One region of the Marinobacter sp. AL4B genome, then DNA from elsewhere that is predicted to be linked to it. Evidence: predicted binding sites of a transcription regulator. Region 1 holds the regulator's gene; the other holds the start of a gene.
What was found. The regulator LexA, encoded in region 1, represses DNA repair genes until DNA is damaged. The targets are predictions, from matches to a motif close to CTGTNTNNNNANACAG.
Positions count from the first base shown of each region.

Region 2: the regulator LexA is predicted to act here: its motif matches at 1,511-1,526, upstream of imuA (translesion DNA synthesis-associated protein ImuA).

Region 1 is NZ_JAILWZ010000011.1:672,222-676,642, reverse strand. It holds gene K5L82_RS07305 (gamma-glutamyl-gamma-aminobutyrate hydrolase family protein) at 1-558, opposite strand, end outside; gene K5L82_RS07300 (amidoligase family protein) at 551-1,552, opposite strand; gene lexA (transcriptional repressor LexA) at 1,723-2,331, shown strand; gene K5L82_RS07290 (cell division inhibitor SulA) at 2,374-2,853, shown strand; gene K5L82_RS07285 (hypothetical protein) at 2,863-3,123, opposite strand; gene K5L82_RS07280 (DUF6586 family protein) at 3,180-3,680, opposite strand; gene K5L82_RS07275 (DUF1329 domain-containing protein) at 3,885-4,421, shown strand, end outside.
Region 2 is NZ_JAILWZ010000009.1:239,404-243,824, forward strand. It holds gene K5L82_RS01695 (hypothetical protein) at 1-124, shown strand, start outside; gene K5L82_RS01700 (5'-methylthioadenosine/S-adenosylhomocysteine nucleosidase) at 439-1,308, shown strand; gene imuA (translesion DNA synthesis-associated protein ImuA) at 1,544-2,233, shown strand; gene K5L82_RS01710 (Y-family DNA polymerase) at 2,238-3,656, shown strand; gene K5L82_RS01715 (error-prone DNA polymerase) at 3,656-4,421, shown strand, end outside.

The sequences.
Region 1 (4,421 bases):
GTCGTTGTCCACCGCGGTAACCCGAAGGCCTTGGCCGAGTTGCTTGATGGCTTGGCTATGAATGCGATTGGCACCAATTCGCCAGCTCTGCATCAATTCCGCTAGCCGACTGCCTGAAACCAGTCTTACGGTTTGCAGTGGTAGCAGCAAAGGTCGATGCCGGGTATTTACCCGAAGAGGCGTGACGTTCTGACACAAAGACCCACCGTGGAAAATATTGATGAACTGCGCTCCGCGGCAGATACCGAGTACCGGAATACCAAGGGCCTCCGCCTGTTCCAGTAATCGGTGATCGGTGTCATCTCTTTTCGGGTTGTACTTGGCTGTCACCTGGGACTGTTGGCCGTAGCGTTCCGGGTGCACGTGGGTACCACCGGAAAGTACCAACCCGTCCAGCAGCGCAACGTTGATCCGTGAGCCAGGGCGAATGTAGTGGGTACGTGCGCCCGACAAGCGCAAACCGAGGCTGATTAGCCTCTGAGCAAGACTTCGTCGGGCGGGGCCACTAATACCGATCGTCAGTCCCGGAATGTCTGTTTCGGTTTCTGTATTAGACATAGCCGTGTTCTTGAAGCCATTGCTGAGTGGTGTCGGTCCAGGAATGGGTCAGGTTGTGAAAGCTCAATTCTTGCGCTTCCCGGAACTTCCTGCGCAGTACCGCCAGATCCTGAGCGTTATTGGCTAGTTTCTCAAGTACCACCCAATCGTTCCAAACGGTGGAAAAATGCCAGTTCGGATTGTCGATGTCGCAGTCTGGAAGCCGGTAATGAAGAGTAGGGCGGCTTTTGATGCGAGGATCTTGCACATACTCGGCCAGATAATCTGCGTCGAGATGAGCAAACAGCGGCAGCAAATCCAGAGCGCGGTTTCGAGTCGGGTTGCTGTCAAGGTAGTCTTTCATCAAACCTCTGATGTCAGGAGCGTAGTTATCCTGCATCAGCTTCTCCGTATATTTAGTGCTCCACGGTTCGATGTAGGTGGTGAACTTGCGACTGATATCGATTTGGTGTCGCGATTTTAGCCACTCATACAAGGCCGCAAACGCTTGCAGATAGCGCACTAGGGTGCCGGGTTCCAAGTCTGGCAGTTCCGGGTTTAGCTGCAGTCCAAATGCAAAATAGAGCGCTTCCCTGCTTCCCAGCGCGCCTAAGTCACGGAGTTCGTCCACCAGCGTTTCCATGATGTGTAGCTTGGACAGTGGCAAGGGCGGGCCCACAATTTCCAAGGGCACAATTTTCTCGGCAGCGAAATCGATGGCATCCATCGCGTGAGAGGCCAGTTCCCGAATGGAAGTGGGCAGCCCTTCATCAGCGAGATTAAGATCTTTGATCGGATCGGAATCCAACTCAATTGTGTAATCACCATCGTTGGTTTTGATGCTTGTGACATACCGGGATTGGAGTTCCGGTTTGCCGCCAAGCAACCGACTGGCATGGTCTATAAGTGCATCATAACTGAGCCCGGATAACTCAATTTCTACTCCAACCTTGCGTTCATTGCCATCAGTGGTGCGCGTGTTGACAGGCATATTGCTGAGTTTTGAAGAGCTCATAGTATGTCGCGGTTCCTTTGAAGACTTTGTTAGCCACCATAACACAGCGGTATGACGTTTCACGTTAGTGGCCACAAATGATCGATAACAGACTTTACACTGGATAAAACACTGTATATAGTCAAATCACTGTATAAAAAACCAGTCATCATTATCTGGAGTGGCCCAACATGAAACTAACTGCCAGGCAGTCCCAAGTACTGGATATTATTCGGCGATATCTTGATGAGACTGGCTATCCGCCAACCCGTGCAGAGATTGCGGCAGAACTGGGTTTTCGTTCAGCGAACGCAGCTGAAGAACACTTAAGAGCTCTGGCGCGCAAGGGCGCTATTGAAATGGTACCCGGGGCCAGTCGGGGCATAAGGCTGCCGGAAGCCGAGCCGGATTTGGGGTTGCCGGTTATCGGTCAGGTTGCGGCGGGTAGTCCGATACTGGCTCAGGAACACGTTGAAGATCATTGCGCACTCCAGCCTAACTTTTTCTCGCCAAAGGCGGATTACCTGCTGCGTGTGCGAGGCATGAGCATGAAAGACATCGGTATTCTTGATGGGGATTTGCTGGCGGTTCACCGGACTCAAGATGTCCAGAATGGTCAGATTGTTATCGCGCGTGTGGGAGACGAAGTCACCGTTAAACGGTTCCGTAAGGATGGCGATAAAGTGTGGTTGATTGCCGAAAACGAAGAGTTCAGCCCCATTGAGGTAGATCTGACGGAGCAAGAGCTTTTCATTGAAGGGCTTGGTGTGGGTGTCATCCGGCGTTCAGAGTTGCACTGAAAGCTGACAATTAGACATGCGAACAACGCAGGTAGGTGAGTGATGGAACAGTTGAGCTTCAATCATAATATGGCGTTTCAACCCGCAGCTGTGATTTCTGCGCAGGCAGCTTCATCGCATTATCGCCGACCTGAATCTCGGCGCACGACCTCGGGGCAGGTCGATCTCAGGGGGAACGTGACTGAGATTATCCTGCCGGAGGGTCAGGTTGAGAATTTTCAGTTGCTGTTGCCGATGTTGACGCAATTGAATCAGGAAAAACGTTGGTTGGCCTGGATAGACCCCCCTCATTCTTTGGTAGGGAAGTGGCAAAACACGCATGGCATTGTGACGGGTGAGATTCTGGTGCTGCGTTCAACACCAGAGATTCCGGCTCAGCAGTTGGCTGAGTTGGCGCTTGGAGCGGGCACCTGCCATGCGGTTGTGTTGTGGACTAACAAGCTGGCGCGCTCTGCGCTCGAGTCGCTGCAAAAAGCTTCTGCGAAAGGAAAGAGTCACGGAGTCGTACTGCGCCAGCGGTAATGTCGAAACCTAGTGGAGCGTGTAGTGAGGTTGGGCGTCGCCAAAGTCGCCTTCCTCGTCGCCCCAATCAACTTCTTCAGAAATAGTTCCGGTGGCTTCGATGCCTGCCGCGATCATAGCTTTTGCGATGCTCATGTCTCGGTCTGCCATCATTTCCTTCGCTTCGGGTGAGAAAGAAATGCGGACCAGCGGTGCGGCATCGTCATCAACGCGACGTAAAGCATAGTCTCCGTTAGGTAATTCAACGATTTCAAAAAACGATGGTGACATTCTTTAGGCCTTTGCTTGGTGCGATTTATTCGTGAGTAGCGGTTCAGGAGAGGTGGTTACCACTCGTTATGTCTGTTTTCTACGGCTCGGGCAAAATCGGTCATGGCCGTCAGGGTGTTTTGCAGGCTCTTGGCTGATCGATCCGCACCATCCTCTGCAGAAACCGCAATGATGTTGTCAGCCGAGACGGTTTTTTTAGGTGTGGGCGGCTGCTTCAGAGTCTTTTCAAGTTGTTCAAGATGAGACCACCAGCTGGCTGGAGAACGCTGTAACGTTTCTAAATCCTCGAGATCTTCAGTCTCGTAGGGGATTCGGGTTCTGAGTGCTTCAAGAGACAGTGGTTCCGAGACTTTTTGCTGATGATGCTGTGCGATCATCACCATCAAGGTGCTTCGGGCTCGCAGCAATAGCTCAATAACGCCCTGCGTCGTGGCTTCATTCAGCATAGTGCTTTGGGGGTTAACTTGAGCTTGCTCAATGGGTTGTTCCAGCTGCGCTAGTAAAATCTTCGCCAGATACAATTTCTGGGAAGTCAGTGAGTACCATTGAGACGCCATAGTTGACCCGTGCTGAATTAAGCCGATCCTTTAAAGTTAGCTGCTTAGCGTATCATTTTTAAACAGGCATTTCTTCCGCCCGTGGTTTGTGCTTAGACACAAGAAACTACAAAGAATTTCTTGAAACGATCGTTTGAATTTGGCAAAAAGGGCCACTTGGAGCAGAGTGCAGGTGCTCAAAAGATCATTGTTGGAGAATAAGGAATGCGAAACCGATTGTTAGCAGTCGTCACTATTGCTGCGTTAAGTGTGTCCGGTTCCGCGTGGGCCACGGTGGCTCCAGAGGAAGCGAAGCGTTTAAAAAGCGAGTTAACACCGGTAGGCGCAGTGCGGGCTGCCAACGATGCCGGTACTATTCCGGCCTGGCAGGGTGGTTTGGCAACCCCTCCAGCAAATTGGAAAGAGGGAAACGTTGAAGTAAATCCTTTTCCCCAAGATGAACCGTTATTCGTTGTAACCCGGGACAACCTGGATTTATACCGGGACAAGCTCACGGATGGTCATATTAAGATGCTTGAGCAGTATGGCCCCAATTTCTTTATGCCAGTCTATAAAACACGCCGAACGGCTGCATTTCCCGAAGAGGTTTATCAAAAATCTTACGAGAATGCGTTGAGTGCTGAGTTGCTCGATAACGGCAACGGTGTCCGAAATACCATTATGACTAGCCCCTTCCCCATTCCCAAAAATGGCTTGGAAGTGGTTTGGAACCATATTCTTCGCTATCGAGGTGAAGAAGTT
Region 2 (4,421 bases), on a different contig from region 1:
CGGACAAACTGTCATTCGGGGAGAGATCAGGGAAGGGTTTGCCGAACACAAAAATGCGGAACCGGCGCCTTACAGCGGCCAGATCGTCATTCGCGGTGAAGTACAAACAGAAGGGCTTGGTTGATTGTATTGAAGGGTTTGAACAAAGCCTTTATTGATCACACGGCTCTTGGGGTAGCTCATTGCTCATGCAAGTGAGTGAAGCATGAACTTCTCCATGAGCCGGAAATTGCACCTATTTATTAGACAGATAGCTGGAAACAAACAGCCACATCAACATCCCCCCCTCTCCCACCTTCGCGATACACTTGAAACCCAAGGTCTAGATAGATAGGCTTCGGCACCTAAAATCTCACCATCGAACCTTTCCGAATCTTATTTTGTGCCCAAGCAATCCAAGGGCCCATAACCCCTCAAGCAAAAAACAAGGTCAGAAAAATGGCAATGAAGATGAGCAAACGCGTGCTAATAACCGTGGTTTCGATATTGGCATTGGCAGGAGGAGTCTCAGCAAACGACCTCAACACCAAAGAAGGTACGAAACGCCCTATATTGATTCAGGGGCCCATGCCAATCGAGGCTGAAAAATTTGCGGCTCGTCTCGAGAACGTTGAAACCGAAAAATCGGGATCAACGTTTGAGTTTTATATTGGCACCGTAGATGACTATCCCGTCATTGTTTCTAAAACCGGGAAAGGTATGGAGAACACGGCAGCCGCAACCGCCGTTGCGATCCTCAAATACAACCCGGCTGCCATCATCAACCAAGGCACATCTGGCGGTCATGATCCCGATCTCAATGTTTTTGACATCGTTTTGGGTGAGCGCACGGTTAACATAGGCTCCATGAAAACCCGCGATCGTGCAGAGGGAGACGGCATTGTTGCGACGGATTGGTTGCCCATGGATGTTATGGCTTCGGAAGGAAGCGCTGGTGAAGACCCCAACGCTGAAAAAGCACGTTACTACGAAGCAGATCCTGATCTTTTCGCAATAGCGAAAAAAGTAAAAAACCGCTACAAAAAAGGCAATGTGGTTGAAGGAACCATTGGTTCAGCAGATTTATGGAACAACGAGGTAGATCGCATCAATTGGTTCCATAAAAACTACGGTACTTCCGTCGAAGAAATGGAATCGGCCTCATCAGCGATGATTTCAAAAGCATACGGCATCCCATTTTTGGCGATTCGCATCTTGTCCAATAACAAAACAAATGACGGTGCTTACAATCCAGACACAGCAGCGGCGAACCAGGAATATGTCTATGAAGTGGTTCAGGAATATATTTCGTTTTTGAAAAACCAGTAAAACACTTAGCTGCTGGACTGTTGATTCGATCAGTTCAGCAGCGCTTACCCATCTAGCCTATACAGCCCTTTCATCCTGCAGAAACACCTCAACACCCTCCGAAGCCAACACCGTCATAACCGCACCAAACTGTTTTGAGCCTGAAACGTTTTAGAACAAAACATTCACTCTGCTCGGTTGAAATCGGCACCTCTTAAGAATACTGTATATATAAACAGTATTCAGAGAATTTCCCATGAGCGAATTGCTGAGCAACCTTCTTCAGGATGCCCGCGTGTGGCAGGGCCACCAACACAAGAAGACTACTCAACCCGCGGAACCCACCGGGTATCAGGCGCTGGACAATCAACTCGGCGGTTTGGGATGGCCAAAGGGCGCGTTGAGCGAATGCCTGCTGGATACCTGTGGTATCGGCGAGCTGCACCTGGTGCTGCCGCTCATGCAACGGGTGTCCAGCGAGGGCAAAACCATCTTCTGGTTAAACCCGCCACACACACCCTACGCCCCCGCTTTGGCCCGGGAGGGGGTTAATCTGGACCATGTGGTAATGGTCACTACTCAAGACCAAAACGACTTTTTATGGACACTCGAAAACTGTCTTCGTTCTCCCGTTACTGGGCTGGTTCTGGCATGGCCGGGCACACTGGCCAGTCGGGATGTTCGCCGGTTGCAGCTGGCTTCTGAGGCTGGGGGGAATGTGTGCGTGCTTTTCCGAAGCCGCCGCCATGTCGATCAGAACTCTCCGGCCGCTTTACGGCTGGAGCTTGTTCCGAGTGATCGCCAGGAACTTAAAATTAACATCATTAAGCGCCGTGGTAGCTGGCCCGGCCAACGTTGCTCACTGGCGATGGGACACCGGGCCAACCTTGCCGGCCACGATTCCACCCGCATCGTTCAGGGCCCGTGGGCCGGGACTACACGGTAACCTTATGCTCTGGCTATACCTGCATTTTCCACATTTATTACTGGACCACATCCAACGGAATCAGGATTCCGGGGGCGTTATTGTGATCGTGGATGGTGCTGGGCAAACCATCAAACAGGCCTGCGCAACCGCACGGGAGCTGGGTGTAGAAGTGGGCATGCGTCTGAAAACCGCGCTCGGTTTAGCGCCCAACTTGCATATTATGCAAGCAGATCAGAAACAGGAAGCATGGCTTCTGGAAGATCAGGCACGCTGGTTGTATCACTACGCCGCCCACATTACTTTGTCACCACCTGATGGTCTTTGGGCGGAAGTCAGTAGCCTGCAAAAGCTTTACGGCGGTCTACCAGCCATCTGGCAAACCGTGGAACAAGCCTTGACCGACCGCCAACTCTCTGCGTGGATCGCCATTGGGCACACGCCATTGACGGCTCGGTTATTAGCCCTCACCGGCAAAGGCGAATGCACAGCAGACAAAGGCCATATTCTCGCAGCGATTGGCAACTTACCGCTGCAAGCCGCCGGTTTTGACAAGAAATCCTGCACTCGTCTGCAACGCTTGGGGCTTAACACACTTGCGGATGTATTCGCTCTGCCCGCTCATGAATTGGCTCGGCGACTATCACCAGAACTGTTGAACACCATCCAGAAAATTCAGGGCACCCGCGCAGACCCCAAAGCACCTTGGCAGCCACCCCATATTTTCAGGCAGCGGGCGGATTTCATTCAGGAAGTGGAGCACACTCAAGGGCTTTTATTCTCGTTGCAGCGAATTCTGTCAGAGTTGGAGGAAGACCTTTGTTGGCGCCAGCAAGATACCGACACTCTACTGCTGACACTGCAGCACCGGCACCAAGAACCGACACGGTTTCGAATTCGAACCACGGGGCCAGAACATCGGGCCGACGTGTTTTTAAAGCTGATCCGCCTGAAGCTTGCTCAGCAACCCTTGAGCGCGCCGGTTATTGCGCTCACTTTCACCGTCAAGCGATTTATCGGCCGTGAAGCCCCAACAGGGCAAGATTTGCTCGGTGAAACTCAGGATCTGAACGAAGCCTGGCACACGCTGATCAGCCGTCTTCAGGCCCGGTTGGGAGACCAGGCTTTAAAACAACTGTCTCCCTCTGAAGACCACCGGCCAGAATGTGCTTGGTCTGCCGAGGAGGTTCGCAACCCCTCTAAAAAAACGGCGGCAGAGCCTACAGCCTTCCCTCACCGACCTTTATGGCTACTGAAAAACCCCTGGCCCCTAGATCAAACACCTACGCACTGGCACTCCGGCCCGGAGCGCATCAGCAGTGGTTGGTGGGACGGCCAACGAGTTCATCGGGATTATTACATCGCACAGTTGCCGGGCAGCGAGATGGCTTGGGTTTTCCGAGATCATCAAGATGGATGGTTCATTCATGGGTGGTTTGGCTGATGGCTACAGGCTATGCGGAGCTGTTCTGCTTCAGTAACTTCACCTTTCTGACTGGGGCCTCGCATCCCCATGAGCTGGCCGAACGAGCGTTGGAATTAGGCTATAGCGCCATCGCCATCACCGATGCTTGCTCTGTAGCCGGCATTCCCAGAGCCTGGGCCGCTCTGAAAGACAGCCCGGTGAAGCTCATCACCGGCAGTTGGTTCGAACTGGACGATGCCCCTACTGACTCTGCCGTTCCACGTTTTATCCTATTGGCCAAAGACCGTCAGGGTTATGGCCAGCTCTGCAAACTGATAACCACAGGCCGGCGCCGCGCTGAAAAAGGGCAATACCAGCTCTTCGCGCGAGATATTGAAACCCACGAACTGGACCACTGTTTTTGTTTGTGGCTCCCAGCCATTCAGGAAAACGTCACCTTCACTGAAACCCGCGCTTGCGGTGAATGGTTACATCGATTGTTCGAGCAACGGTTACGAATTGCCACCAGCCGCACTCTGGAAATTGGCGAGGAACAACAACTGGCCCAGATCCGGGAATTGGCCGACCATTTACGCTGCCCTATTGTAGCTACCGGCGAAGTTCACATGCACAGCCGAGAACGCCAGCCCCTGCAAGACGTACTCACCGCCCTGCGCCACCACAGAACCTTGGAGAATGCCGGGCGCTGTCTGTTCCAAAACGGCGAGCGTTATCTCCGCCCACTCTCGGTGCTGCAAAAGCTGTTTCCGGAAAACTGGCTACGCGAGACAGTTCAGATTGCCA